DNA from 4 places in the Pseudalkalibacillus sp. A8 genome. Region 3 is predicted to be linked to each of the others. Evidence: riboswitches for the same ligand, from Rfam matches in the RefSeq annotation. Region 3 holds a riboswitch; each other region holds the start of a gene.
The links. A riboswitch is a leader RNA that binds a small molecule or an ion and turns the genes downstream of it on or off. The one in region 3 is predicted to bind thiamine pyrophosphate.

Region 1: linked by a shared signal. The riboswitch ahead of thiC (phosphomethylpyrimidine synthase ThiC) and the one ahead of ACJROX_RS06085 (SDR family oxidoreductase) in region 3 are both predicted to bind thiamine pyrophosphate.
Region 2: linked by a shared signal. The riboswitch ahead of tenA (thiaminase II) and the one ahead of ACJROX_RS06085 (SDR family oxidoreductase) in region 3 are both predicted to bind thiamine pyrophosphate.
Region 4: linked by a shared signal. The riboswitch ahead of thiT (energy-coupled thiamine transporter ThiT) and the one ahead of ACJROX_RS06085 (SDR family oxidoreductase) in region 3 are both predicted to bind thiamine pyrophosphate.

What each region holds. Positions count from the first base shown of each region.
Region 1 covers NZ_CP174509.1:1,298,819-1,306,733, forward strand. Annotated here, with positions in the region: gene ACJROX_RS06810 (DinB family protein) at 1-317, shown strand, start outside; gene ACJROX_RS06815 (serine protease) at 543-710, opposite strand; gene thiC (phosphomethylpyrimidine synthase ThiC) at 734-2,518, opposite strand; TPP riboswitch at 2,660-2,774, opposite strand; gene ACJROX_RS06825 (hypothetical protein) at 2,969-3,379, shown strand; gene ACJROX_RS06830 (MFS transporter) at 3,668-5,044, opposite strand; gene ACJROX_RS06835 (phosphoenolpyruvate synthase) at 5,037-7,706, opposite strand.
Region 2 covers NZ_CP174509.1:612,337-620,251, forward strand. Annotated here, with positions in the region: gene ACJROX_RS03210 (flagellar basal body rod protein) at 341-694, shown strand; gene ACJROX_RS03215 (PspA/IM30 family protein) at 716-1,363, shown strand; gene liaF (cell wall-active antibiotics response protein LiaF) at 2,211-2,939, shown strand; gene ACJROX_RS03225 (sensor histidine kinase) at 2,936-3,985, shown strand; gene ACJROX_RS03230 (response regulator) at 3,978-4,610, shown strand; TPP riboswitch at 4,803-4,912, shown strand; gene tenA (thiaminase II) at 5,032-5,736, shown strand; gene ACJROX_RS03240 (ECF transporter S component) at 5,733-6,314, shown strand; gene ACJROX_RS03245 (ABC transporter ATP-binding protein) at 6,327-7,763, shown strand; gene ACJROX_RS03250 (energy-coupling factor transporter transmembrane component T family protein) at 7,769-7,915, shown strand, end outside.
Region 3 covers NZ_CP174509.1:1,156,362-1,164,276, forward strand. Annotated here, with positions in the region: gene ACJROX_RS06055 (SDR family oxidoreductase) at 1-88, shown strand, start outside; gene ACJROX_RS06060 (undecaprenyl-diphosphate phosphatase) at 208-1,041, opposite strand; gene ACJROX_RS06065 (DedA family protein) at 1,066-1,677, opposite strand; gene ACJROX_RS06070 (DUF2188 domain-containing protein) at 1,919-2,116, shown strand; gene ACJROX_RS06075 (winged helix-turn-helix domain-containing protein) at 2,326-3,534, opposite strand; gene ACJROX_RS06080 (DUF4931 domain-containing protein) at 3,554-4,342, opposite strand; TPP riboswitch at 4,485-4,586, shown strand; partial or broken gene ACJROX_RS06085 (SDR family oxidoreductase) at 4,753-5,418, shown strand; gene thiM (hydroxyethylthiazole kinase) at 5,454-6,260, shown strand; gene ACJROX_RS06095 (alkaline phosphatase D family protein) at 6,627-7,915, shown strand, end outside.
Region 4 covers NZ_CP174509.1:2,253,784-2,261,698, reverse strand. Annotated here, with positions in the region: gene ACJROX_RS11755 (Asp23/Gls24 family envelope stress response protein) at 1-157, opposite strand, end outside; gene rpmB (50S ribosomal protein L28) at 390-578, shown strand; gene spoVM (stage V sporulation protein SpoVM) at 840-920, opposite strand; gene ACJROX_RS11740 (thiamine diphosphokinase) at 996-1,673, opposite strand; gene thiT (energy-coupled thiamine transporter ThiT) at 1,679-2,224, opposite strand; TPP riboswitch at 2,313-2,421, opposite strand; gene rpe (ribulose-phosphate 3-epimerase) at 2,447-3,094, opposite strand; gene rsgA (ribosome small subunit-dependent GTPase A) at 3,097-3,978, opposite strand; gene pknB (Stk1 family PASTA domain-containing Ser/Thr kinase) at 3,988-6,072, opposite strand; gene ACJROX_RS11715 (Stp1/IreP family PP2C-type Ser/Thr phosphatase) at 6,069-6,821, opposite strand; gene rlmN (23S rRNA (adenine(2503)-C(2))-methyltransferase RlmN) at 6,831-7,915, opposite strand, start outside; gene rsmB (16S rRNA (cytosine(967)-C(5))-methyltransferase RsmB) at 7,910-7,915, opposite strand, start outside.

The sequences.
Region 1 (7,915 bases), 140 kb from region 3:
TTGGAAAATCACTACCCGAAATAAAAAAGGAGTCCGTTAACAACGTACAAGAAATGCGCGAGGTTTTTAGAAAAACGGATGACCTTGTTCATGAATTTCTGTATGAATTTAAAGACGAATGGGATCACACCATTAACGTTTCCTTTAAGCGTGGTGGTAGTGCGGAGTTTACCGCATTATGGCTTTTTACGCATACCGTCACACACGAATTTCACCATAAAGGGCAAATTGTAAAAATAGGAAGACAACTCGGGTATATCCCGCCGGATACGGACCTCATTGAACCTAACATTTTAAACGTGAAATCGGAATCTTAATGAAAATTGTGCTGAATTGGAACATATATTCATAGATTACAAGGAAAATATACGATGAATGGGTCACTATTGAATTGATTTAGACTTACCCGATTTTAAGAGTTATTCCATGAGAGGGGGGGCGAGTGATGAGCATCTTGTAATGGCTCGTCACCCATTATGGATTATGAAAACAAGAAGACCTTGCCTTAATTTTAATAAGACAAGGTTCTTGAATCTCACATATCAATAATATAAAACATTGACTTTATTACACTTTAGACATTTTTCATAATTTTGATGACCTTGAAAATGATGATCACAATTTTGCTGTAAATCTATTAGACGTTTCTCTAAAAAAGCAAGATGAGCTTTGTATTGATTAATTTCCTCTTCGATTTTTTGAGCATCCACCGTAATATAACCTCCTCAGAAAGTTACTGATATATACTACCTCCAGATTGCTTAAACTCTTCTGCTTTTTCCTTCATACCTTTATCAATCGCTTCCTTCGTATCAAGTTTGTTTTCTTTCGCATAATTACGAATATCTTGTGAGATTCTCATGCTACAAAATTTTGGTCCACACATTGAACAGAAATGTGCTGTTTTTGCACCTTCCGCAGGTAGAGTTTCATCATGATATTCCAATGCTCTTTCAGGATCTAAGGATAGATTGAATTGATCTCTCCAGCGGAATTCAAATCGAGCTTTTGATAAGGCATCATCTCTTTTGTGTGCACCTGGATGTCCTTTTGCCAGATCAGCAGCATGGGCAGCGATTTTATAGGTAATGACTCCTTCACGAACATCATCTCTATTCGGTAGGCCTAAATGTTCCTTTGGTGTGACATAACAAAGCATGGCTGTTCCATACCAACCAATCATTGCTGCACCGATAGCAGAGGTAATGTGATCATAACCAGGTGCTATATCAGTTGTAAGAGGTCCAAGGGTATAGAATGGTGCTTCCTTACAAACTTCAAGTTGTTTATCCATGTTTTCTTTTATAAGATGCATCGGCACATGTCCAGGACCTTCGACCATGACCTGTACGTCGTGCTCCCATGCAATCTGTGTCAACTCCCCAAGAGTCTCCAGTTCTGCAAACTGCGCTTCATCATTCGCATCTGCAATGGACCCAGGACGTAAACCATCTCCTAAAGAGAATGCAACATCATAAGTTTTCATAATTTCACAAATTTCTTCGAAGTGGGTATATAAAAAGCTTTCTTTATGATGATATAGACACCATTGTGCCATGATTGAACCGCCCCGTGAAACAATTCCTGTCAAACGTTTCGCTGTTAACGGGACATATCGTAAAAGGACACCCGCATGAATGGTGAAGTAATCAACACCTTGCTCAGCTTGTTCAATCAAGGTATCGCGGTAAATCTCCCATGTAAGGTCTTCAGCAATACCATTAACTTTTTCCAGAGCTTGATAAATAGGAACGGTACCGACAGGAACGGCTGAATTTCGAACAATCCATTCCCGGGTTGTATGAATGTTTTTCCCTGTTGATAAATCCATAATATTATCAGCACCCCAGCGTGTCGCCCAAGTCATTTTTTCAACTTCCTCTTCGATGGAAGAAGAAACAGCTGAGTTTCCAATATTCGCATTGATTTTAACATGGAAATTACGTCCTATGATCATAGGCTCTGTCTCTGGATGGTTGATATTAGAGGGTATGATCGCCCGGCCTCTTGCGACTTCATCCCGTACAAATTCGGGATCCATATTTTCCCTTAATGCGATAAATTCCATTTCTGGAGTGATTATTCCCTTTTTTGCATAATGGAGCTGTGTAACATTTCTTCCTTTCTTTGCACGTAATGGGTTACGTTTTAAACCAGGAAATACGTTATGGTTGGCACGAGGGTCATCTTTATCACGATAACCATTATCTTCAGGCTTTATGTCTCGACCCTGATATTCTTCAACATCGCCCCGTTCATGTATCCATCTGCTTCGAAGTGAAGGAAGGCCTTTTGTAATGTCTACTGAATAATCATCATCCGTATAAGGACCGCTTGTATCGTAGACACGTACTGGCAGATTTTCTTCTTCACCAAAAGAACCTGTTGTCGGATTCAATTCAATTTCGCGCATCGGAACCTTGATATCAGGTCTTGAACCTTGTACGTAAACTTTCTTACTACCTGAGAAACTTGACATGATGGAAATGTTTTTTTCATTCAATGAGGTTGCTGACATTAATCAATCTCTCCTTTGTTATGATTTAAAGGACGAGATCCAGAACAAGACAACGGCATGAGATGAAAGCTGAACATAAAAAAGCCGGATCCCAAAAATGCATGGACCCGGCTTCATATGTAGAAGTATCATCTCAATAAAAGAGGTTATATCTAACTTCCCCACGCTGGTATGATCCAGATCAGGTCCAAAGGGTCAAGAAACTTTAATGTGTTTCTCTCTCAGCCCAAACTATTGGACTCCCCTAGTTATTGCTTATTCAATTGCATTTCAGTATACATGAAATTCCGGTAAAATAAAAGGCGATATAGTTAATTCATAATTTTATACTAGCCAACTTTAATAGAATAACCCTTCAAAAACAAAGAGCTTGGAAAAAACCTAGCTTGAGGTGAATGAATCATAATGCTATGGGAAAATTTTGATAAAAATGAAATCAGTATTTTACTTATGTTGATAATAACATTTATCATTGTCTGGCTTCTTCCGAAGAGATTACCTCGTAAAATTACATATTTAAGTTTATTATGGGGGTTATCGAGTGGAATGTTGTTGGATTTTACAATAGGTGGGGGGCAAATGGACTTTTATAAGGTAAATGATGTCCAAAACTATGAATTATTCGATTTCCTCTATTATGTTTTATTCAGTCCATTTGGTTATTTCTTTGTCTATTTTTATGAACACTCGATATCAATAAATATACTTTATTTGGTATGTAATAGGGTGGAGCTTCGTTGCGGTAGGAGTAAATTGGCTTCTTACATTGCTGGATATCATTCAATTCCAGAAAGGTTATATACTTCCTTACTCATTTGCGGTATTTTTGATTATCCAGACAATTACGGTCCTTTACTATGAATTCATCAAATCAAGACAGGAAGTATTTTCAGGGAATGTGCTTTAATTTTTGGCATCTCTTTTTATCAGGGCATACGCTCATTTTTTGTAATTTTCAATCCCATCTTTCAATTTTTTTCAAACAACAAGGTGTAGAAATATCGATTATGTTTTGGTAGTTGAATTGCGGGCTCTACATAAAAAAACCTGAAGTAGCTGGGAATGGCTCACTTCAAGGTTTGTGACAGAATTCTATTTTAGTTTAATACAAGTGATCAAGAACGGTTGGTTAAAGAAAATCCGGTACTATCAAGGATTTGTTGTACCTTGACTCATTTCTTCCTTTATAGATCCCTTATACTGTAAGCCAAGGATCAGTCCGATCACAGTACTAGCAGTCAAGAACATGAAGACAAACCAGTAGCCTCCTGATCTGCCTGAACCATCAGAAATAGCAAGCAGTCCCGTCAATATTGGAATCCCTATCGCACCACCGCTATTCCGGCTAAGTTGTACCATTGCACCGACAACCGCTTGTTTACTCTCGGAGACTGCATTTTGAGCCGGAAGCAAAAATGTCGGAAGAAGAATGCCCAGACCGAATCCTAAAAGGAAAATGAAGATATATGAAATAAAGTTGAACTCCTGTATCATACTCATAACACTCAATGCAGCCAAACTTATACAGGACATGATCCAACCCACTACACTTATCGATTTGTAGCTGAATCGTTTGATGATACGGCCACTGATGATTACGCCGAGCCCCATGCCTGCCATGAGTGGAATGAGCAATTTGCCGCTATTCACTGCTCCAGACCCGAGAACATGATTCGCGTAAAGAGGCAATATGGCAATGGCTCTATACATCAATATACCGACTAGGAAAGCACTGATGTTTGCCAGCTGGACGTTCCTGATCCGAATTAGATCTGGTGAAATCACAGGATCTTCATGCTTCTTTTCTTGAAAAACGAAAAAGAGTAAAAGAAGGATACTTGCTATGAATAAAGTCAGAGTAATGCTATCGAATCCCGTTTCACCAAGACGTGTCCATGCTTGAATCATCATTGCAATAGAAGCGCCAAGAATAAAAGCACCTATCCAATCAAAATATTTTAGTGACCTATTGAATGCTGTTGGCGGATCTGTAAAACGGTATATGAAAAGTATGGATAAGACTCTAAATGGGATCACGATGTAAAATGCCCAATTCCAACCGAATCGTTGAGCAACCATACCACCAAGAATAGGACCAAGAACATTTGAAAGCAATTGGATGGCTGCATACATTCCCATCGCTTTCCCTCGATCTTCGATAGAAAAGAGGGTTGCGATAAGAGCTATGGTCACAGGACCTAATGCCCCGACTCCCAGTCCCTGGATCATTCTTGCCATGATGAAGAAAAGCATGGAGGAAGATAGACCACATAGTAATGATCCGATCAGGAATATCGTCATCCCCAGTATGAAGAATTTTTTATAACCGTACGAATCAGCAAGCTTTGAAAAAAGCGGAATCGTGATCGTCGAAGCCAGCAAAAAAATACTGAACGCCCATCCGTAGAGCGATTCTCCTCCCAGATCGTCTGTAATCTGGGGGAGGATCGTTGCGACGACGGTTTGCATCAACATGTTAGTTGCTGTAGCAAAAAGGATACCTATAAATGGGATTTTCTTACTCACTGTGCTCTCCTTCTATTAGTTGTACATATCCTTCATCTGCATTTACACGGATCCTTTGTCCGCTATTGATTTTTTTGGTTGCCCCATCTATTCCAACGACTGAAGGAATCCCATACTCACGCGCCACAACCGACCCGTGCGTCATGGTACCTCCAATTTCCATGACCAGGGCTTTAGCTGAATGAAACAAAGGTGTCCAGCCCGGATCGGTAAAAGGAGCGATCAGTATTTCGCCTTCCTGTAAATCCGATTCCTCCGGTTTCAACACGACTCTTGCAATACCTTCAACACTTCCAGCGGAGGCAGGCGTTCCAATCAAAGCTCCTTCAGGTGCCAGGATTTCAGAAAGTCTTCCTGTTACTGATTCACCGTCACTTGTCAATACACGGGGAGGCGTAAGCTTTGAATAATGGGCGTATGTTTCTTTACGTTCTTGGATGATAGTGTCTATATCACCTTCAAAGTTCCCATCCATGATCGAAAGGAGCTCATCCAATGAAAAATAGTACATATCTTCTATCTGTTGAAGTCTGTTTTCTTTGGCCAGTCGTCTTCCTTCCTCTAATAAAGCATGCCGGTACTGATCCAAATAATTGACAAGCACATATTTATGGTGCTCCCTCATACCCATCAAATGGCGGGAGACGGAGACCAGCCGTTTGATGATCCTGGCTTTCCACCAACCGTCAGGCAATTCTTTGGCCCGTTGGATCAAATGTTCAGCCGCTTTGTCCGCTTCTAGCTGGCCTTGCTTGAATTTTTTTCGATGATCGCCTGGTGCTACACTACGCACATGCGTCAGGATAGGGGGGACGAGTTGGGTGGGGGTTTCGTGCCATCTCGGTTTGGTAATATCAATTTCTCCAGAACAGCGCATGCCATATTTGTTAATGAAGTCCTCAAATTCCTTCCGGAAGGCTTGTCCCCCGTTGAATCGGTCCATCCCTTGATAAAAAGTTCCATCTGCAGCTGATTCAAGATATTTCAATAGTCCAGGATGTTCTCTCACGATATCCGCAAGGTCTCCGACTTTAAGGCCCATCTCGCTTGTCACATTGCCTGGCAGAGATTTTTGCAACAATTTCAGATCATATTCATCTCCTAACCACCAATTTGACAAAATCCCTAATAATTTATTTGCTACTGTTCCTGATATAAAATAAGGGAATAACTTGGGGAGGATAGAAAGGAACAATGTCCCGATGCTCTCTTGAACTTTTCTGACCCGATCAGCACCGGACAATCCTGATAATTGTTCTTGGGCTTCTTTTATGAAATGATCGAGGGTTTTATCCGCTTCCCTGGCCGCTTTTTCAGGATTCGCAAATAGAACGTTTTTCATCACTTTCGTGGCGACTTGGCTGAGAAGTTTTATGGCACCCCGTTTTATTGCTGTATTCGATTCCGCATACTTCGTGAATTCCTCACGCTGGGCCAGATTCGATAGAGCATTCGCCATTTTTTCGTCCATCGCCTTCATCAAGAAGGTATACAAAATGCGTGATTCCTTCAGATAGAGCACATTTGTCAGGTCGATATAAATTCTGCCGCCGATCTCCTGAACATAAGGACATTCAGAGGTGACCGACTCTTTCCCGAAAGGAAATAATGTTTTCCATAAGGATGAAGCTAACGGTTTCATGACATCCGTCATCATTTGGGCATGGCTGACGGAGACATAAGCATGTAGTTTGCTATCCTTCTTTTCAGGCTGGGGATATAGGGATGTGATCGGACGGCTCTGGACAATGTGAAATTCACCATCGACCAGGCACCATTCTATATCTTGTTCTGAGCCATAATGCGCTTCGATTTCCTTTCCTATTCCCGCCAATCTGATGATTTCGTCATCCTTCAGCGCTTGTGCATCCTGTTGATCAGGAGGGAGTTCCTCTGTCACGGTTCCGCCTTCTGATTTGGAATAGATCGCAATCTTCTTTTTAGAGATTTGCTTTTTGGTGATTCCACCTGCCTGGACATGGTACAAATCAGCGGATACGATTCCAGATACAAGGGCTTCACCTAAGCCGAAGCTGGCATCGATCGACACCGTATTCCGATGGCCTGTGATAGGATCAGCGGTGAACATGATGCCGGATACATCCGGGTTAACCATTTCCTGAACGACCACAGATAGAAAAACGGATCGATGATCAAACCCGTTTTTCGTCCGATAGGAGATTGCTCGATCGGTGAATAAGGAAGCCCAACAATTTTGGATAGCTTGAAAAAGCTCCTCCTGACCCTGAACATTCAAATAAGTATCCTGTTGGCCTGCGAATGAAGCATTCGGTAAATCTTCTGCTGTAGCTGAAGAACGTACGGCATATGCTTTTTCTTTTCCTATTGTGGTCCATGCCTCTATGATGCTTGATTTGATCGATTCTGAAATGGTGAGGGATTTCATATGGTTCCGGATCCGTTGGCCTAATCCACGGATTTCATCCAAGTCATCCGCCTTTACATGTTCAAGCTGATCGAATAGCCTCTCCATCTCTTCGCTTGATTCGATGAATCTACGGTAAGCCAATGTTGAAACGCAAGATCCATCAGGGATGGGTAACCCAGCCTTCGTCATTTCACCAAGGTTTGCACCTTTTCCACCAACATAGGGTAAATGTGTTTTGTCGATTCCATCAAAGTGAAGAACATATTTTTCCATTTCGATTCCTCCTTCGGATAGATCCATTTTATGGATGATCAAAAACCGAACTTTGTAAACACAGTGTTGTATAAAACAACACCGTGTTTGCTGTCATTCTACCCAATATCTATCCATACGACCATAAACAATTTAAGTCGATTTGTTGTATAACCAAACAAATATAGGAAATCAATCTATTATTAAGACATTTATAAAGAAATTGTTGA
Region 2 (7,915 bases), 540 kb from region 3:
TTTCATTTTTGTGTTGACATCCTGTGCAAGTAAGCGAGGAGGCTAGCGGATCGCCCACGGAAAGGGAGTGAATTTCGCAGGAAAACAACTGAATTAGGTGCCCGCTTGAGAGTAATCGGAATCACGCGGAAATGGAGCAGAATCATCCGTACAGTAACAACAAACCATCAACCAATAAGGGAGCTTACCGACTGATTTCGATAAGCTTCTTTCCGTTAAAGACGAAATTCCGACATCCAACTACGTCTCAAGTCTTAGTAAAAGTTAAAGCTCAGGCTCCTTATAGAAAAACTGGATTCTAGATACGATAGAGACAAGAAAAGAAGGAGGGAAAGAAACGATGAAAAAGCTAGGACTATTCATTCTAGGAGCAATCGCGGCGATCATCCTCATTACAAACCTCGGGCCGATGATCGGTCTCGCACTCAGTCTCGTCATTGGTTATTATGCAGTGAAACGTTTTACAAAGACGGATGAGACATCAAAGAAAGTCTTCTGGGCAGCCGTTGGGATCATTGCGCTCTGCATCGCAGTCGCAAATGTGCCTGCTATCCTTGGAGCCGTTGCTCTGTACATTTTATATATCGTGTACAAGGAATGGAAAAAGGAAGATGGCGTCACTGAAAAAATCGAAAAAGACGATGATCCGTTCACGAACTTTGAGCGTGAATGGGCAGAGTTGAAACGAAACTGAACAAAAGGAGAGAGTTAGAAAATGGCCAAACTTTTTAGAAGGTTAAAAGAGACGATTGAAGCGGATTTTCATGACATGCTGGACGAAAAAGAGCGGAAGAACCCGATCAGTGTCCTCAATCAGTATTTGCGTGAATGTGAAAAGGAAGTTGAGAAAGTCCGTAAATTGGTTGAGCGTCAATATATGCTAAGTGAAGAATTTACACGTGAATATGAGAAAGCGGCGGAACTCGCTGAAAAAAGAAAGCATCAAGCAGATATCGCCTTGAAGGCAAACGAAGAGGAGCTTCATAAGTTTGCTGTTCAGGAGCATGAGCAGTATAGCGAGCGGGCGGCGCGATTGAAGGCTTCCAAAGAGAACGCTGTTCAGCAGCTTGAAGAGCTTGAGCAAAAATATGAAGTAATGCAGCATAAGCTGAAGGACATGTACATCAAGCGCATGGAATTGATGGGTCGCGAAAACATCACACGAGCAAATCATAGAATGGATAAAGTAGTGGCTTCCAACGAATTTTCAAGCAAGTCATTCTCACGTTTCGGTGAAATCGAGCAATACCTCGATCGCCTGGAACATCAGGTGAATTCGAGCTACCACCGACACACGATTGATGCCCGGATTGCACATTTGGAAAAAGAAATGCAAAAAGAGGAAAATCATACTACCGTTTAAATAAAAAATGGTATGCTATTAAATAAAGATGGAAAGGCGTAGATACCCTGCGCCTTTCCATAATGTTGTCCAAAATTCAGGGCTTTCAGGTCTGTATTGGGACTACTATTTTTATTAGTAAAAACTAAAAGAAGCAAAATTCGCGACACTCCTGCGGGAAAAGCGAGCCAGGCGAGACCTCATGCTTTAATAGGAACTTCGACTAATTACCACCACGTCCTGCGCCTGCGGTTACTCGGCGCAAAACTACAAGGATGGAATATGAGTCCGTGGTCTTGTGGTGAATGTCGAAGCCAGCATAAGGAAAGCTTCTAAGAATTCTCATCGTAGACACGAAAATGATTTCATTTTTGTGTTGAGATCCATGTGCAAGTGAGGATGCTTGCGGAATTAGGCTAATTCAGAGAAGTAATGTCTAGCTCAGCGACCAGTCACTTGGATCACTTCAGACTTCCTGTGGCGGCAACACACTGATTTAACACACGCAGAACCGAACTTTGTTTGGTTCGAGCCTCCTCGTCAGTCTTCCAGTGACCTACGTGACTAAGCGTGTCGCTTCCGCTTTTCTTAAGCCCGCGGAAAGGGAGTGAATTTCGCGATTACTTTAACTTTTCTGATGAGAAGTGACATCATAGATTTACAGTCTGAAAAAACGCGGAGAGGCAAAACTGAAAAGGAGATCCGCAGCGTTACATCAAAGTGAATTGACCGTTTAGAAGCAAGGGATCGTGGAAGTGAATTTCGGGGGAACGGAGCGTATTTTGCCGTACCTAAAGTACTGGATGACACTTACAATAGAGATCCAACGCATTAAAATGGTCAAAAACAGAAGGGGGACCCAAGGAATATGAACTCAAGAACTGATAAATTGAGCTGGCTATTAATAATCGGGGTCATCTTATTATTATTGGAAATTTCTTTTCATGGCATGGGTCCCATTTTCTTTTTAATACTCACGGCAGGTTGTATTTACGTCGGCCGGAAAAAGTACTACAAGATGATCGGGAAGCTGTTGTTCTGGTTCGGGGTTATCGCTTTCGCTTTGACGATATTGAATACGATGGCATTCAAGTTCCTCCTGATCGCTCTCTTCATATATGCTGTCATCCGGTTTGCCCAGTCGAAGCAACATCCTGCACATATCACACCTGATTTCCAGGAGCCAAAGACAGTAGCAAGCGATCAGGCGATGTTCAAGCGGCAAACTTTATTACACAACAACCTTTTTGGAAGACAACAGACTCCCGAGCATGCGTATGAATGGAACGACGTGAATATTCAGTGCGGCATCGGAGATACGGTGATTGACCTCGGGAATACGGTCCTTCCGAAGGGGGAGTCGACTATTGTGATCCGTAATTTCGTCGGGAATATCAAAATTCTTGTCCCATACGAAATCGATGTCAGCATTGGTCACTCTGTGATTGCAGGGACGAGCCGGATTTTCGAGCATCATGAACCGAAGATGTTCAACCAATGCCTATCTTACCAGTCTGCAGGCTATGATCAATCGCATCATAAAGTGAAAATCATCACCTCAATGGTAGTCGGAGATCTTGAGGTGAAGCGGACATGAATATCATACAGCGTCAGGTCCTGCTTGGTTTAGCCGTATCTTTAACACTTCTCTTTTTTATGGTAGGTGTGTTTTTCTTCGCTTTTCCGTTGAATGATTGGTCACTCCTGTGGTCGCGGAAAATTTTGGACTTACCGTTTATCCTGTTTGCATTCTTTGTCAGTATTTTGATCGGCATCGTTTTTGGTTTTAGTTCAGGGATGTACTGGAGAAAGCAGCTTGAACATGTGGTAAGTGCCCTTGCTCAAATCGGCCAAGGACGACCAATGGAAGCAGTGAATGTCAAAACCAAAACACAGGAATTTGATGAAATTTGGTCATCATTGGAAAAAGTTCAACATCACATATCAGAGCAGACGAAGTTATCTCAAAAGCTCGCTAATGAAAAAGCGGAAGATCAGGAGAAGCGGATCCAGAAGGTCGTTTCTGAAGAACGGAACCGTTTGGCCCGAGAGCTTCATGATTCAGTCAGCCAGCAGTTGTTCGCCGCATCGATGCTGATGTCTGCTGTGAATGAATCGAATGAGGGAGCCGATCATGGAGAGCGGAAGCAGCTGAAGCTTGTCGAGGAGATGATACATCAATCCCAGCTTGAAATGCGGGCGCTTCTTTTACACTTAAGACCAGTTGCGCTGAAAGGGAAAACACTTGAAGAAGGCATCAAGGAATTGCTGATGGAGCTATCACAAAAAGTTCCGCTTGAGATCGATTGGAAGCTAGAATCGATTCCTTTGAAAAAAGGTGTGGAGGACCACTTGTTCCGGATTTTACAAGAATCGGTGTCCAACACGCTTCGTCATGCAAAGGCAAACTCACTTGAGGTGTTATGTATCGAACGTGAAGGGACCGTCCTGATGCGGGTTGTCGATGATGGAGTCGGCTTTGATGTGGAATCGAGCAAGGCAGGTTCATATGGACTGCAAAACATGCATGAACGTGCTGTAGAGCTGGGCGGGACGTTGAAAATCATCAGCGTGCCGAACAAGGGGACACGGCTGGAAGTAAGGATTCCTGTCATACGAGAGGGGGATGAAAACGATGATTAGAGTATTATTTGCAGATGATCATGAAATGGTGAGGATCGGTGTAGCGGCTTATCTGTCGAATCAACCGGATATCGAAGTCGTCGGTGAAGCAGGAGATGGCGGGGAAGCGGTCGATCTAGCTCTTGAGCTGCGCCCGGATGTGATTCTGATGGATCTTGTCATGAAAGAGATGGACGGGATTGAAGCGACGAAACAGATCATCGACCAATGGCCTGAAGCAAAGATCATCATTGTGACGAGTTTTCTTGATGATGAGAAGGTGTATCCGGCACTTGAAAGCGGAGCGACGAGTTACATGCTGAAAACCTCGAAGGCAAGTACGATTGCTGATGCGGTCCGTGCCACATATCGCGGGGAAATGGTTCTTGAGCCTGAAGTGACAGGTAAAATGATGACGAAAATGCGTCGTGGCAATGTACGGCCTCCTCATGAAGATTTGACGAACCGGGAACTCGAAATTTTGATGCTGATAACGGAGGGTAAGACGAACCAGGAAATTGCCGATGAGCTGGTGATCGCGTTGAAAACAGTGAAAACCCACGTCAGCAACATCCTCGACAAACTTGAAGTTCAGGATCGAACACAAGCCGTCATCTATGCTTTTAAAAATTCGCTCGTGAAGTAGGCGCTAGATGGACATGTCGTGACAATTTTCATTTTGGAATCCTATCGCGATACCCAAATCGCACCCCCAGACCTCCAATAGCAGAAAAAATCGCTCCGGTAGCGATTTTACTGGATGAAAATCTTCTTTCCTGAAAAATCATTTGACTTTTTGGCTATACATGTTACGATTACATCGAAAATACTATACAAGACGATCCACTAGGGGGGCCTTCTCGTAAAGGCTGAGATTAAAGTGTAGCTTTAAGACCCTTGGAACCTGATCTGGTTTATACCAGCGTAGGGAAGTGGTGGTTAGGGTTACATAACGACTATGGACCGATTCTACACTCAACCAACCACTTTCTTGAAAAAAGAAAGTGGTTTTTTAATTGAAATAATTGCAGAATCGTGGGTCGTCTGGAAAAAGGAGAGGAATATACATGTCTTTTTCAAAGCACGTAAGGAAAGCAGCAGATCCGATCTGGGAAGCGAGCTTTAAGCATCCTTTTGTAACAGGGATCGCTGATGGAACACTCCCGCTTGAGAACTTCCGGTATTACGTTCTGCAGGACGCCTACTATCTGTCCCATTTTGCGAGGGTTCAATCGTTGGGTGCAGCGAAATCACCGAACATTGAAACGACAGCAAGCATGGCGTCCCATGCAAAAGGTACTTACGAAGCGGAGTTGTCATTGCATGAGAATTTTTCGAAACAACTCGGGATCACAGACGAAGAACGGTTCACCTTCCAACCAGCACCGACAGCGTATGCATACACATCCCATATGTACCGTGCGGCGCAATTTGGCCATCTCGGGGATATCATCGCTGCGATTTTACCGTGTTACTGGCTTTATTATGAAATTGGTGAACGACTCCAAGGATTCAAACCTGATGAACCGATTTATCAAGAATGGATTGCCGCGTATGGCGGGGAATGGTTCCGCGAGCTTGTAGAGGAACAGATCCACAGATTCGACCAGATCGCTGAAAACGTGACGGAGTCGGACCGCGAACGGATGAAAGAGCATTTTATCATCAGCAGCCAGTATGAATTTGAGTTCTGGGAAATGGCCTACACCTTACAAAAATGGCCGATCGACCTCCAACAACACGCAGGAACAGGAAAGGGTGCAACATCATGAACAAAGGTCTGAAGCTGACAGATATCCTCGTTACAATCGTCATAGCCATCGGGTTCGGAATTGTTTATAAGCTGTGGGGTCCGCTCTATTACCTTGTAAAACCACTTGGGCTCCACATCGATCAACTGATTTATGGAATGTGGTTCATGGCAGCTACCGTTGCGTTCCTCATCATCCGTAAACCAGGGGTCGCTTTCCTGGCAGAAGTCGCTGCCGCATCCGGCGAGTTCCTGGTCGGATCCGAATGGGGTCTTGAAGTGCTGTTATTTGGTGTCGTGCAAGGGTTGTTTGCTGAGCTCGTCTTCATGGCATTCCGGTATAAGCGCTTTGATGTTACGGTTGTGAGTCTTGCGGCAGTCGGTTCAGCAATCGGTTCAATCATCATGGATTATTACAAAGGCTATATCGAGGATCTTGCTTTGTGGAACCTCAGCCTTTTCCTTGGTTTCCGTATCATCGGGTCGATTCTTATAGCAGGAGTGGCTGCCTATTATCTCGTGAAAGCGCTCGAAAAGACCGGGGTGACGAACCTGGTGCGCCCGGCATCAAAGAAAGATTACGATGCACTCGATCAGTAGCGGGGTGATTCGATGATCCAACTTGAAAATCTCCGTCTCAAGTTTCCGGGTGACGAACAGTTGCTTTTCAAAGATTTATCGCTCCATATTGAAAAAGGGGAAAAAGTCCTTTTACTTGGACCGTCCGGCTGTGGAAAATCGACCTTGCTGCAAGTCATGTCGGGTATCATCCCGAAATCGATCGAGGTTCCGATGAAAGCTGATCAAATCCAGAAACCCGTATCCTGGGGCTATGTCTTCCAGGATCCAGATTCGCAGCTTTGTATGCCTTATGCAGACGAGGAGCTGGCTTTCGTTTTCGAAAACCTGCAAGTACCGCGTAAAGATATGCCCGACAGGATCAAAACACTTTTAAAAGCAGTAGGGTTACAACTGGCTGATCCTCATACCAATATCCATACGCTGTCTGGAGGGATGAAACAGCGGCTGGCGATCGCTTCGATTCTTGCTCTCGAGCCCGATGTCTTGTTTCTGGATGAGCCGACAGCCTTACTCGATCCTCAAGGGACTGAAGAAATTTGGGAAACAGTCAAAGCGATCAGCACGGATAAAACCCTGTTGATCGTGGAGCATAAGCTGGATCATGTTCTAGATCTGGTCGATCGTATCATCCTGTTCAATGGAGAGGGCGAGATCATTGCAGATGGCGAGAAGGATTGGGTCCTGAAAAATTACCGGAAAACGATGAAGGAGCAGGGTATCTGGTATCCTGGCGTTTGGCAGGACTATTTAAGCGGCCGACCTTTGAAAAAAAACGCAGTATCCAATCAGGAAGTTGTGCTTCATCTCAACAATTTTAAAGGTTACAGGAAGAAGAAGCCTTTTATCTCAGTAGAAAAGGCTACGGTTCGAGCAGGAGAGTGGATTGCAATTGTTGGTGAAAATGGAGCAGGAAAGTCCACGCTGTTACACGCGCTCATGCAATTTATCAAGACAGCAGGAATGTATGAAATTCACGGCAACCCAATTAAAAAGGGAAAACAGATTGCAAATCATCTGACCTTCGTCTTTCAAAACCCGGAGTTCCAGTTCGTGACCAACTCGGTTTATGAGGAAATCGCTTATGGATTGAGGCTAGAGAAGCTTGACGAGGTGGTCATTCAAAAGAAGGTGCTCGAGCTGCTTGATCGCTTCCGACTCATTCCATTTCAAAATCATCACCCCTATCATCTCTCGATGGGACAGAAGCGAAGATTGAGTGTCGCCGCTTCGATTGTGAAGGGCCAGCCGATATTGCTGTTGGATGAGCCGACGTTCGGCCAGGACTCGCAAAACACATTCGCGTTGTTGGAGATGCTTGAAGATTATCGGAAGGCTGGCGTTACGATTCTCATGGTGACGCATGATACCAATATCGTCGAGCATTTCGCTACCCGGGTCTGGACAATTGAAAACGGATTACTGTCACGTGACGTCCACATAGAGGTCAGGGAGCATGCACATGCCTAGGAGGGATGGAAATGGATCTTAACTTTAATGAAACCTGGCTTCATAAAATCAATCCGACACTGAAGCTGTTCACCATGATGATCCTCTTCATCTTCGTCCTTTTTGTGCATCAGCTCAATTGGCTGATCAACCTTACAATCGGAGCCTTGATT
Region 3 (7,915 bases):
TTGTTTAGAAAATGAGACGACGATTGGAAAGGAATTTCAGGTAGTTACGGGAACGAATCCTATTAAGGAAGGAATAAATTCAATCTAAGTTAAAGTCGACAGTTTTTGCTGTCATAGTTCTATTTAAATGGGAGGCAATTTGCCGACAAGGTGAATTGTCTTCTTTTTGGTGTGCCGGCATGTACCCCCAAATGGACCTATTACATATCAAAAATAAATCAGGTATACGATTCCTGCCAAGACAATCCGATAAATCGCGAATGGAATCAGCTTGATTTTATTGATCATTTTCAGGAAAAATTGTATGGAAAGTAAAGCAAAGATAAAGGCGCTGACAAAACCGACAATGAAAAACGGCAAGGCATCCATTGAAAAGTACTGCCAGTTTTTGACCAGGGAAATGAAACTTGCTCCAGCCATGATCGGGACCGCCATGATAAAAGTGAAGTCTGCCGCTGCACGGTGGCTCATCCCTACGAGAACCCCACCAGAAATCGTAGATCCAGAGCGGGAGAATCCTGGCCAAAGGGAAAAACACTGTATGAGACCTACAGTAAGAGCTTGTTTGTACGTAATCTGATCCACCATTTTGACAGTGGCTTCTTTTTTTCCGAATAGATCTGCGAAAATCATGAAGAATGCCCCGATAACGAGACCGATCAAAACTGTTTTGGTCGAAAATAGATATTCATCGATATAGTCCTCAAACAATACCCCTAAGACCCCTGCAGGCAATAAGCCGACGATCACTTGAGACAACCTGAGTTGATTCTGTGGTTTACCACTGTTGATGCCTTTCTTTCGTTTCAAGCCGACCAGTCCGATCAACCTGTCCCAAAACACGACGACAACAGCTAAAATGGATCCAAGCTGGATGACGACCTTGAAGGTGTTGGCAACATACTTCGTCAAGAACTCTTTAGATTGGAGCCACATGTCATCAACGATGATCATATGCCCGGTTGATGATATAGGTGCGAATTCAGTCAATCCCTCGACCATTCCTAAGATAATCGCTTTTAAAAAGATAATAAGATCCATAAATCATTTATCCTCTCATGTTGATTAATTATAGTTCTTTCTCTTCTTAATAAGAGATGTAATGAAAAATAGGAGGCCAGTAGCAATAATGATATAAATGATGCTGGAGTAAATATCCATAAATTTTAATATTTTTTCCCATGAATGCCCTAACGCAGATCCAATCAGGACGAGTAATATATTCCAGATCAATGTACCGATTGTTGTAAAAAGGAGGAAGAGCTTGAACTTCATGTTTGACATGCCTGCTGGTATTGAAATTAAGCTTCGAATGAGCGGGATCATCCGACAGAAAAGCACCGTCCAGTAGCCATAGTCGTCAAACCACTTGTCCGCTTTCCGAATATCCGATTTCTTGATCCGCAAGAGATTCCCCCATCGGTGTATGATCCTTTCAAGACGAGCTACATCCAAAAACAGACCCAACTGGTATAAAATCAAAGCCCCTGATACAGAGCCTGCTGTTGCTGATAAAATTACATAAGGCATACTCAGGGTTGAATAGGTTGTCAAAAAGCCACCGAAGGGCAAAATCACTTCAGAAGGAATTGGAGGGAAAATGTTTTCCAACGCCATCATCACAAAAATCCCAAAATATCCATATTGCTCCATGAAACTAGTTATCCAATTCTGCATCGGCATTCTCCATATCTAAGATTGTCTTAGTTATATTAATCTATTTTTCAACAAAAAGGAATATGAAATATTTACACAAATGGTAAGAACAAAGATCCAATCAACATTTCGTGAATTAAAAACGCAGAAAAGAAAAAGCAGGGGGCGTTGTAAATGATACAGAATGCTTAAAAATCTGAGTTTTAAAAATAGGATGAGCGGGAAGGGATGGGTAAACCGAAAAATTCAGGAGGGAGTTGGCATGAAACACTATAGTATAGTCCCAGACCGTGATGTGAACGGCTGGTTTGTGAAAATCGAGGATACTGCGCCTGCAGATCATTATGAAATGAAATCAGCAGCGGTTGAATACGCAGAAAAAATTGCGAAAGAAAATAAACCGAGCAAACTGTCAATTCTTGATAAAAACCTAGAAATCGAAGAGGAAAGGACATATTGATAAAGGGGACCAGAACATTGCACAAAAGCTGATGTTCGGTCACCCTTTTTTAATGATGAGAAAACTTGGCTTATTTTTGGTTTTGGATTATCTTTAAAAATAAAAGCTATAACGAGAAAAATCTGAAATTATCTTTAAAAACCTGGGAATAATATCTTTAAAAATTACAAATTATCTTTAAAACTAAGAAATTATCTTAAAACCGGCGATTACATCTTAAGATCCGATTGGTCGACGTGTATATCCTTCGCACCGTTAAAAGCGGCGAAAGCTTCAAGCGCATCGCGGATCGCATGACGCAACTCGTTTGTTTTCTCCACCCAAGGTTCCAGCTGCAGCAACCGGACGACCAATACTCCATTTTTCCGGTCGATTTGCGGATCCATCCTTCCGATCAGGCGGTCTCCATATAAAATCGGCATCGCATAGGGGCCATATTTCCGTTTAGCGCGTGGAATATAGATCTCCCACTTATAATCGAAATCGAACAAGTCTTTGATCCGCTCCCGGCTCCATAACAGATTATCGAGAGGCGATATGAAGGTGACAGTACCGCCGGAAAATTCCAACGACTGGTCATTGCTCGCAAACCTTTCAAGCTCATCCAAATCTTCAGCTAACATGTAATACTGCCGTTCGGCTCCATCGATTTCAAGAGGAATGACCGTTCCATCAGCAACTCTCCGCTCAACTTCTGCGCGACGTTCCGCAGCCTTCAATTTTTGCCATCCGAACCTGAAGTCACGTGGATCAAAGACACGATACGCCCTGAGATATTTCTCAATCAGCATCTCCCGGGCAGTCGCTTCATCCATTGCGCTAGTATTGTCCAATAAATCCGGGCTGATCGACCCCTCTGTAATATCAAAATAACGCTCTGTACGTTCTCTTTTTACAACTCGGATGATTCCCGAATCCAACAACAGATTCAGTGCAAGCGAGGTTTCTTTCGTCTTTGGGAGCTTGTTATCCCAGTAGCCATGGACTCGTTTTTCCGATTGGAAAGCCCGGGAAGGAAGCGGTCCTTCGGATCTCAATTGCTCCATTACTGTGTCGACCACAAGCCCCTGTTTTTCTAACGACTCAGCTACATTTTGTTGGATCCGGATGCGGGTCGGTTCAAACATAGGGAAATCCTCCATCGGAATGACGCAGGCAGCATTCGCGAAATACTCGAATACTTTTCCTCCCGCTAAGAGATCATCCAGATGCTTTGGTTCATACCCTGGAATACGTGCACCCAACACTAAATGCTGATTTCGTTCCACGACAGACACAGGATCAAGCTGCACACATTCAAGCTTCTTGATCATTTGTAATGCGGAGGAAAGCGGACGATCCGCCCCCAATAAAGCTTGTTTAGATAAAAGGAATCTCCGAAGTGCGGATTTTTCCACAGGAAATTTTGGAGATGACATAATTAGCCCCCCGAATCGTTTAGAAAGAATACTTTTGAAAATCCTCAATCAGAACAAATGGATCGCTGAATACTTGGCGAAAACCATATCCGACAAAAAGCGGGGTTGTGGGATATCGAGGGATGATCTTGATGAATATCTTACCCAGCCAATGGTAGAAAAAGAGATTATAACTTGAGCAGCCTTGGCCATTATAATGATGAAGAATATAGTGTACGGTTTTCTGGATATAGTCCGCAGCCTGGTCGATTCCGGCGAGATCATCATTCATGACGATATTGAATTCGGTAAAACCGATCATAGGCATTGTTGATAGATTCAGTTGGACACCGTTGGAACAATGGATTTCATCTCCTATAAAATAATCTTCCTTCAGGTTTTCCCGGTAATCTACATCATTGAAGCCTATGATCTGCATATGCGGGTGTCGGACAGATCCTCCCGACAGAGGTCCATAGTTTTTAAAGAAAGAAACGGATTGATAGCTCCCTTGTTCCTCCATCTCCAACCATTTCTCGACTCCAAATCGAATCAATTTAAAAAGATGCGGCTTAGAATACTCGGATAGTTCAGATTCACAATCATCCGTTTCGATCAACACTGTCTGAAAAGCATCCTGTACGACGGGATATTTGTTTTTCACAAGGATGATCGAGTCCTGTGTTTCCAATAATTCCGAAAGGCCTTCTGTAACACAAAATGGGCAAGGTTTCTTCTGGTGGATGTTGTTCGGCTTTTTACGGGCGATTGATTTATCGAACTTTAGAATCGTTTCTTTTTTCATAGTATCACCAACGTGTTTATTCATATTAAAAACGTCTTCTACCTAATTATACGGCTGATCAATTCGGTTCGTCTATGCTGAGGCATTTTCTTTTCTTTTATTAAACCACCGACTCAGAAACTATGACCCTATCGATTTCTATGATGAATTTTTTAAATTCAAATAGGTTGAGCACTAGGGGAGCATGGATTGCTGAGAGGAGTGGATACTCTGACCCTTCGAACCTGATCTAGGTAGAACTAGCGTAGGGAAGTGGCTTTTTGCAGATTAATTATTAAAAGGTCACTAAGATATCTGGTGATCTTTTTACTTTTAACAAGCTTTTCGCAAAAGCTTAGGTTTTCTTTATGAAAAGATTATGAAGGAGATGTTTTGATTGGATATCCGGGAACAGGTCGTTTTAATTACAGGAAGCAGCAGGCCTTGGGGCTTCAATTGCCAAAGCTTTTGGCAGAGAGGGTGCAAGAGTAGTAGTCAACTACTTTAGAAATGAAGGAAAAGCGAGACAAGTTGTTGAAACAATCGGTGAGGATAGAGCGATTGCCATTCAAGCAGACATTAGACAACCTCAGGAAGTGGAAGCAATGTTCCATAAAGCTAGGATCATTTTAAAAAGCCGATCACAACCATCGTGAACAATGCATTGGTGGCCTTTAGATTCGATGCTGTCAATTAAGAAGAGTGCAGACATTTTCATGTGGGAAGACTATCAGACCCCATTTGAAGGTAGCGTTAAAGCAGCCCTGAATACAGTGAAAGCAGGCAAAAAAGATATGTCGGAGCTCAGGTTCGGCCGTGTCATCAATATTGGGACGAACCTTTTCCAAAACCCGGTCGTTGCCTATCATGAATATAACACGAGCAAAGGAGCACTCCTTGCTTTTACAGTCAATATGGTTTCTGGTGGATTATTAGAAAAAACAGATGCAAGTGCGGTTACACCTGATGAAGTATTTGCGATAATAATAGAAAACACACCACTCCAAAAAGTCACTACCCCCGACGATGTTGCGGATTCGGTCTTATTCTTCGCGTCTTCCTGGAGCAGGGCGGTCACTGGACAAAACTTAGTGGTCGATGGTGGATTGGTCATGAACTAGTTGTAAAAGTAGACAGATAGAGGAGTTGATAGAGAATGGATAAAAACGTTATTACCAACACATTGGATAAAGTCAGAAAGGAAAAGCCCCTGGTGCATAACATCACGAATGTGGTAGTGACGAATTTCACCGCAAACGGTCTGTTAGCTTTAGGCGTGTCACCTGTCATGGCTTATGCGAAAGAGGAAGTTGCAGATATGGCCAAGGTTGCAGGGGCAGTTGTTCTCAACATCGGTACTTTAGATGAAACTGTGGTAGAGTCGATGATCATTGCTGGGAAGGCGGCGAACGAGCATGGTGTTCCCGTTATTCTCGATCCTGTAGGGGCTGGTGCTACACCTTACCGGACAGAGACAGCGCGGAAACTTTTAAAAGAGATCGATATCTCGATCTTACGAGGGAATGCCGCAGAAGTAGCCAATGTGATCGGAGAAAGATGGACCATCAAAGGTGTGGATGCCGGGGAAAGGAACCGTGATTCTGTAAAACTAGCACGAACTGCTGCAGAGAAGCTGGGTCTTGTGGTAGTGGTTACTGGAGTAGATGATGTCATCTCCGATGGCGATAAGGCTTATGTGGCACGGAACGGTCATTTTATGCTCACGAGAGTCACAGGGACAGGCTGTCTGCTAAGTTCAGTGATCGGAGCTTTTTCGGCAGTGGAAAAAGATTTGGTCAAGGCCGCAACGTCGGCTGTAGCAAGCTATGGTATAGCAGCAGAGATGGCAGCTGAACGAAAAGGGGGTGAGGGACCAGGAAGTTTCCAGGTTGAATTCCTGAATGCCCTCTCACAGGTTTCCGCTGAGGATATCGATGAGATTGCATCAATTGAGGAACGATAACAATTTCTTCAGTTTTTACGTTTGTTTCGTCATCGATGGACTTACTTGTCGAAACAAGACTCCTTAACGGGTAATTCTTTTGTAAATAAACGATAAAGGTATTGTATATGGAAGAAGGTTGGATAATACTGCGAATGACTTACCATTCTGCAAGTAACATGTCCTATATAATCACCATTAAATTCCATAATGGAGTGAAAATCGAACCCTAAAATGAATCTTGATACGTTTCGGTAGTCCATTAGTAGGTATATTTATGAAGATTGTCTATTTCATTTTTAAATGAAGTTTATCAGAAATTCATACTGGTTTTACCTAACCTCCTTATAATCCAAGTGTACCAACATACTGAAGGGAGATTTTCTGATGAACCGAAAAGATTTGTTCCAGGATTCTGAAAAATTATTGCACCGATCTATGAACCGGAAAGACTTTTTGGATAAGGTGAGTAAAATTGCAGTCGTCGGTTTGGGTATGACACTGACACAGCCCTTGAACAATTTGAGAGTCGAAGCTGCTCCTCAATTTACAAGTTATCCTTTTACTTTAGGTGTCGCTTCTGGTGATCCGTTATCTGACAGCGTGGTACTGTGGACAAGGCTTGCCCCGGAACCACTGAATGGCGGTGGAATGCCGAATTATAATGTACCGGTCCAATGGGAATTGGCTGAGGATGAAGCTTTCCGGAAAATCGTGCAGCAAGGAACGGAGCTTGCAACCCCTGAACTCGGTCATTCAGTACATGTAGAAGTTGGTGACATGGAAGCGAATAAACAATACTACTACCGCTTTAAAGCAGGTAACGAAATCAGTCCGGTCGGGAAAACCAAAACACTGCCTGCACCGGGCCAACCTCTATCCAAACTGACTTTCGCTTTCGCCTCCTGCCAACAGTTCGAGCATGGATACTACACCGCTTATCGGCATATGGCAGAAGAAAAGCTCGATCTTGTGTTCCATCTCGGCGATTATATTTATGAATACGGCCCAAACGAATATATCTCCAAAACAGGTAATGTACGTACGCATAATGGTCCGGAAATCATCACGCTCGACGACTACCGGAATAGACTGGCCCAATATAAAAGCGACAAAGACTTGAGAGCCGCACATGCTGCGTGTCCTTGGATCGTAACATGGGATGACCATGAAGTTGAAAACAACTATGCCGATGAAATACCTGAAAAAGGACAATCCGTTGAAGAATTCATCCAGCGGCGTATTAATGCTTATCAAGCCTACTATGAACATATGCCGCTGAGAAAATCATCCATTCCTCAAGGTCCGGACATGAATCTGTATCGCCGCTTTACATACGGTGATCTCGTTGAATTCAATGTACTCGATACCCGGCAATACCGTGATGATCAAGCGAATGGCGACGGAATCAAACCTCCCAATGAAGAATCGATGGACCCTAATCGTACATTGACTGGGGCAGACCAGGAAAGATGGTTGCTTGAAGGGCTTGGCAGGTCGCAAGCTAGATGGAATGTGTTAGCCCAGCAGGTTTTCTTCAATCAGTTGAATTTCAATACAGCAGATGCACCAAAATACAATATGGATGCCTGGGATGGATATGCGGCGAATCGTGATCGAATACTTGATTTTGTCAGTGAAAACCAAGTCGGAAATCTAGTAGTTTTGACCGGGGA
Region 4 (7,915 bases), 1.1 Mb from region 3:
CTCTGCCTAGAAGTTCAGTTATGCCATCTTTAATTTGCTTTTGCGAGGCCATTCCGATAATACCATAACAATCTATCGCAGCTCCACCTGCAATTGTAGCAATAACATCGTTAGAAATATCAATTTCTCCGTACTTTGTTTTCATTTCTATAGACATGCAGAATCCTCCCTTGGATTATAATGACCTATGGCTAGTGTCATTTTACTATAATATCCTTCATTTTGAAAGAATATATCATGGAATCAAGATTAGGTGTGTCAAGTAAATAAACTTGATAAACATTGTTGCATTCTTCTATATCTCATGCTACTATAATGTAGTGTTTTCGTAAAAGTTTACTAAATGAGATTATTCAATTTTCTTATTTGCAATAAAGGAGGTACCAATCATGGCTAGAAAATGTGTTGTTACTGGTAAGAAGACAAACTTTGGAAACAAGCGTTCTCACGCGTTGAACACTACTAAACGTAAATGGGGAGCGAACGTTCAAAAAGTTCGTATTCTTGTTGACGGTAAACCGAAACGTGTATATGTATCTGCTCGTGCCTTGAAGTCAGGCAAAGTAGAACGTGTCTGATCAAAAGCAGAAAAAGGACTGGTTCATTCTTATGATGAGCCAGTCCTTTTTTATGGTGGTATTCGAGTTTAGTGCGCGTTTTAAAGATGATTTGCTTGTTTTAAAGATATTTTTGATTTTTTAAAGATATTTTCTAATTTGTTCCATTTTCTCTTTCATTTTTAAAGATAATCAGGATGGACGACGTATCTTCCCGTTTTCCGTACCAACGCAGTTCCATGAATGATGAAACAAAAAAGCACCTGAGTTGGTGCTTTTTTGTTACCCTTTTTTAAATGATCCTAAGATCGCCCTAACGAATCCGCCTAAAAACTTTGGCAGCTTGATGGTATAAAATTTCATGATTCCGCCTCCTCCAACGTTAGTTTCCAGAAGACTCCCCTTCGGAAATTTAACATTCTATTTAAGTATATTCGTCTACTTAGAAATAGTACCCGGAGTTTGTAATTTTCCATCTCGATCTTTGCTTCTTATCATCATAATTATGCCGTCATCAAATGAATAAGTACCTTTTTTTGTTACAAGCTCATTTGAAATGCAAAGGGTCGATCCCCATTCTATCTTCGCCTCCTCCAACGGATAACGAAAACCAACAAGCGTCATGCCTGTTACGAGCGGGGAAAATGGAAGGAAAGAAACATACGGAAATTCATGACTCGCTTCAATTGTATATGACCCCGGACTCCTCATCACGATGATGTTATCCCGGTCTACAATCTCCACCTCTATCTTGTGTTCCAAACCTACCTTCAAGAGTTGGATATTGATCAATTCATGATCCAAACGGCCGCCTGTTGCGCCATATAAAATGATTTTTTCTGGCCTTTGTTCTATCGTCCATCTTAGTGCCAGTTCCAGATCTGTCATGTCTTTTTCACATTCGAATGTATAGAGTTCCATTTGTTTTTCTTGAAGTCTGGTAAATTCTTCACCTGAAATAGAATCAAAGTCACCGAAGGCGGCTATTGGCTTTATATCTCTTTTTTGAAGGTAAAGGACCCCTTCATCCACCCCTATAAACAATGCATCATCCAATTGGAGCCGATCGGGCAGAAGATATTCAGGTCCTCCAGAAACTAAACAAATCGTCTTCAATAAGGTCACTCTCCATGAACCAACTTAGGAGCTGTTTTTGATAAAAGAACTAATAGAATCACTGTCAGAATAAATGTCGGTGCAATATAAGAAAAATTATACATGAAGGAATAGGTAAATGCTGGTGTACCTTCAGGTGCCTGATCAGCGAAAAATGCCACCCCAGAAATGACATGGCTTGTAAGGCGGAGTATGCTTCCAATAAAGGTACCTGCAATGATCAACAATACTCTCTTACCGAATGAATCGCTCCACTTCGGTCTTGCAAGGCCAGCCAATCCAACGACTAGAAATGCCAATGGGTAATCTAGGATGACCTGTAAGAAATAATAGATATACGGATTGATCAATAATTGCAATAGACCGATCAACATCCCAGTCAATACCCCAGCAAATAACCCTCTACGAAAAGCCATGATAAAAATAGGTACCATCTCCAACGATACTGAACCTCCAAAAGCCCATGGACCGCTCAATTTAATAAATCCTAGTATAATCCCTAAAGCGGCCATAATTGCAACTTCAGCAATCAATAAATTACGATTTCTCATTTCTATTCTCCCCTTACAGTAAAGAACCCTTGACTGAACAATTAAAAAGCAACTGCATAGGGATACAGTTGCTTTCATCAAATATAAATCACTTGAAAGCCAACTTCCCTCCGCAGGTTTGATCCTGTTCAGGTTCTCAGGGTCAGGAGCATACACTCCACTCTCAATCTCTTCAAGAGATTCCCCTAGTGGTTTCATTACTATATTTTTATTTCTAAATCATTATACACCACGGATGGCGTCAATTGCATCCTTCCGGTTTTCTTTTTTGTAGATAGCAGATCCAGCCACCAGCACATTCGCACCATATTCCCGGCATAACTTAGCTGTTTCTGGATTGACACCCCCATCAACCTCAATTTCGATTTCCAATCCTTTTTCCTTACAAAGCTCAGAAACTTCCTTGATTTTCGGAAGAACCCGGTTTATGAAAGATTGACCACCGAATCCAGGGTTCACAGTCATCAGCAAAACAAGGTCCACATCTTCAATGACATGTTCAATCATACTGACTGGTGTGTGAGGATTGAGAACAACTCCTGCTTTTTTACCATGGTCTTTGATCAAATTTACTGTACGGTGCAGATGCGGGCAAGCCTCCACATGAACAGAAATGATATCCGCACCTGCTTTAGAAAATTCCGGAATGTATTTGTCAGGGTTTTCAATCATCAGATGGACATCCAGTGGAAGATCCGTGATAGGTCTTATTGCATCGACAATCAACGGTCCAATCGTAATATTCGGTACAAAGTGTCCGTCCATGACATCGACATGGATATAGTCTGCTCCCCCTGCCTCAACATCTTTTATTTCCTCTCCTAACCGGGAGAAATCTGCTGAAAGGATCGATGGTGCAATTTTAGTCATGACTAATACCTCCGTTTTTGGTCTTTGATCTCTTGAAGAAATTGTACGTAATGGTCATAACGGAATTGAGAGATTTCGTTATTTCCCAAAGCTTCTTTTACTGCACACTTCGGTTCTGATATATGGGTACACCCTCTAAATTTACAATCCGGACGGCGATCCCTCATTTCAGGAAAGTAGATTGATAAGTCCTCTGGTTCGATTTCGATGAAATCCAGTGAGCTGAAGCCAGGAGTATCTGCTACAAGCCCTTCTCCAAAAGGGATCAGTTCGACATGTCTTGTTGTGTGCTTCCCTCTTCCAAGATGATCAGAAATATCGTTGGTTTCCAGGTTTAATTCAGGGTTTAATGCATTCAACAATGTCGACTTACCGACACCTGACTGGCCTGCAATGACCGTTACCTTATCCTCAAAAAGTGCTCTTACCTCTCCTAATCCTCTTTGTTCCAAAGAAGAAGTTTCGATAACTTGGTAGCAGATCTTACGGTATACCTCCAACTCTTTTTCGATTTCCTTGTCATCTGTCAATAAATCAAGTTTACTAACACAAATAACCGGAAGAATATCGTTCGCTTCAATATGGACTAAAAACCGATCCAAAAGGAGCGAATTAAAGCTTGGCCGGCGTGCGGAAAAAATGATAAGTGCCTGGTCAATATTTGCAACAGGTGGTCTGATCAGTTCATTCTTCCGTTCGAAGATTTCCATAACATAACCGTCTGTCTGGTTGGTCGATTCAAATACAACTTCATCACCAACAAGAGGTGTCAACTTTCGTTTTCGAAAATTCCCTCTTCCTCGGCATTGATAGATTTCATTTTCTTCTTCACTTTTCACATAATAATACCCGCTCAATGCTTTAATGATCGTTCCTTTTGGCATGCAGTTCATCTACTCTCCATTCTGAAAGTTTTTCGCTTCTTCATACGTATATGATTCATTATAATACTCTTCATCGTCTACATAGACTTTGTAACTACCTTCACCGTTATACTTTATGGTCAAAGGGATTTCGAACATTTCTGTTTCAGAGATTTTTTTATCGACAATCGTTTGCTCCCCGTTCGCGTCATTCGTCACGATCCGGACCTGTTTCGGTTCATTCTTTCGTTCCTTATCGTTTCCGTTTCCATTTCCATTTCCATTTCCATTTCCATTTCCATTTCCATTACCATCACCGCTACCGGCATCATCATCGCTACCGGCATCATCATCGCTGAATTCTATCTCCACCATATCTTTGATGGTGACTGGCTCTGGTACACCTTTTGAAACGGTCACGGTAATTTCATCACCAGCCCTCACTGTTTCACCTGGATTCGGATTCGTACTTATGATGTTCCCTTCGTCAATATCCTCTGAATACTCCCGTTCAGCTTCTTTTAAGTTGAGCCCATTTTCATTTGCATACGTTTTTGCTTCTTCAAGTGACTTTCCTGATAGGTCTGCAAGATCAAATGGAGGAGGCCCACTGCTGACATATAAAATCAAAACTTCTTGGCCCGGCACGACCATTTCCCCTGCTTCCGGAATTTGTTCGATGATCTGTCCAGCGGGAACATCTTCACTGCTTTTTGTTGGATAATCGACCCGTTTGAAAAGATCCTCAACCTTCGTCCGCTTCACATCGTCTTCTCCTTGGCCTACATAGTTCTCTACTTCAAACTTTTCAGGGCCAGAACTGACAATTAGTTTCACCGTCGCATTTTCCTTCACGGCTGTTCCTGGTGTCGGGGTTTGCCTGATGACATGCCCTTCTTCCACCTCAGAGCTTGGCTGCTCCTCTTTTTCAGAATTGAGCCCAGCATCCTTTATTTTTTCGTAAGCTGTTGTGTATGGTTGATTGATGACATCCGGTACAGGGACATCCTTTGTCTGGAAAATTTCTGGCCACAAGGTGACCGCTGCTACACCAGCAATCCCTAATAGGAGAAATACCATCAAAATGATTGCGACCCAATTTTTCTTTTTCTTCTTATCTGTCTTACCTTTCTTATCTTTCTTATGCTTCCCGCTTTTTTCTAGTCCCTCTTCATTTTCACCTTTGTTTGGAGGGACGGGTGCAGTTTTCATTTGCTCTGTTATATTTCCGATCGGAGTCAGTACCTTCGTAGCTTCTTCATCTTCATCAAATGAATGTTTCGGTTCATCGATTCGGTCGGGATGAAGTGCAGTGCTTAAATCTTCTTCCATTCCCTGGACATTTTCAAATCGCTCATTCGGATTCTTTGCCATAGCCTTCAATATGATATTTTCAACACTCTGTGGTATATCCGGATTGATCAGCTTTGGTTCTGGAAATTTTTCTTGAAGATGTTTCAACGCTACAGAAACAGCTGATTCACCTGAAAATGGTAGTCTGCCAGTCACCATTTCATAGAGAACTACACCTAATGAGTAGATGTCCGACTTATTGTTGGCAATACCGCCTCTTGCTTGTTCTGGTGAGAAATAGTGGACGCTGCCCAGCACAGAGTGCGTATGAGTAATCGTTGCTGACGTTGCTGCTAATGCGATACCGAAATCTGTCACTTTAGCATTTCCATTCTCATCTATTAAAATATTATGTGGCTTGATATCCCTATGAACGATATGATGTTCATGGGCATGAGCGATCGCAGAAGAAATCTGCTTCATGATTTCAACAGCTCGGCCAGGTGATAACGGACCTTTTTCCCGTATAATCTGTTTCAATGTCTTGCCTTTCACATACTCCATGACGATGAAATAAATCTGCTCTTCTTCTCCGACATCGACGATATTGACGACATTCGGGTGGTTCAAACTCGTCGCTGATTCGGCTTCACGCCGAAAACGCCTGATAAAGTCCTCATCCGTAGAGTATTCTGAGCGCAATACCTTCACAGCAACGATGCGATCGAGTATCAAGTCTTCCGCTTTATAGACAACAGCCATACCGCCATCACCAATGACCTCTAGGATCTTGTATCGATCACTGAGACGTCTGCCGATCATGTAGCCACACCTTCTTCTGGATCAACATCATTATATAAGAGAATCAGGGTGATATTATCTTCCCCACCAGCATCATTCGCCATCTTGACTAAGAGGTTCGCCTTATCGTCTAGAGACCCATCCTCCGTCACAACTTCCAATATCAAGTTTGCCGGAACTTTATTAGAAAGACCGTCTGAACAAATAAGAAGATAATCTCCCGGATTCCAAGAGTAGTTCAGATTATCGATCCTCACTTCTGGATCTGTGCCGACTGACCTCATGACAACGTGCTTCCTTGGATGGTATTCCGCTTCTTCATCCGTGATCTGTCCCGATTTTACGAGTTCATTTACAAGTGTATGGTCATCCGTAAGCATCCTGATTGATTGATCGTGTATATGATAACAACGACTGTCCCCAACGTGGCCTAAGGATACTTCATCTTCTGTCGCTCTTAACAAGATGACTGTCGTACCCATGCCATGACACTCAGGGTGCTCATTTGCATACGTATAAATACTTGAGTTGGCGTCCTCGATCAATGATTGAATTACTTTCGCTGTTTCAACCTTTTCGTTTATGTATGCATCAAGATGATCCTTGATGTAATTGACAGCCATTTGGCTTGCAACATCCCCAGCGTTATGCCCTCCCATTCCATCTGCAACAACAGCGAAAACATCCGAGGCAGAGACTTGGATCACTGCCCCGCTGTCTTCATTATGGGAACGAACTTTACCTTGATCAGTTTGAAAAGATGCCTTCAACAACCTTCTTCACCTCGTTTCGTCCTTACGCTCCTTCGCACGTAACTGACCACAGGCAGCGTCGATATCATGACCCTGCTCCCTGCGAATGGTAACATTCACACCGCGCTCTTTTAACGTACTCTCAAATTTGAAAATTTGATTTTTAGGGGTACGGACGTAATCTCTCTCTGGTACATAGTTTACAGGAATCAAGTTAACATGGCACTTTATATCCTGGATCAGATCAGCCAAAAGTTCAGCCTGTTCAACCTGATCATTTACACCTCCGAACAATCCGTATTCAAATGTGACACGCCGCCCTGTCTTCCGGATATAATAACGGATGGAATCCATCAGATCATCAAGCGGATACATACGATTTACCGGCATGAGGCGACTGCGGATTTCTGTTGTGGGTGCGTGGAGGGAGATCGCAAAATTGATCTGCATGCCTTCATCTGCAAAATCATAGATCTTCGGCACGACACCACTCGTAGATACCGTTATATGGCGTGCTCCAATATTCAATCCTTCATCGTGGTTGATTATTTTCAGAAAAGAAATCAAGTCTTCATAATTATCGAAAGGTTCTCCGATCCCCATGATGACAACAGAACTGACCCGTTCGTCTGTCTCATCCATTGCACGCTGAACTTCCAATACTTGTGCAACAATTTCTCCAGCCTTCAAGTTACGTTTCAAACCACCTAACGTCGAAGCACAGAAGGTACAGCCTAATCTGCATCCGACTTGAGTTGTTACACAGACACTGTTCCCATACTCATGTCTCATCAACACGGTTTCTATTGAATATCCATCTTCAAGTTCAAAAAGGAACTTGATTGTCCCATCTTTCGATTCTTGCCGAACGACTTGCTTTAGGGGAGTGATTACAAAAGCGTTGTCCAGCTTTTCACGCAGGTCCTTCGATAGGTTCGTCATCTCTGCAAATGATGTCACTCTTTTTTTGTAAAGCCATTCATAAATTTGCTTGGCACGAAACGATGGTTCACCTGCTTGTTTCAGCCAATCCAGAAGGTCGTCGTATTTCAATGAAAAAATCGAAGCACCTACGTTCGGATTGGTTTGTTTTTCCGTCAACGGTTTTAACA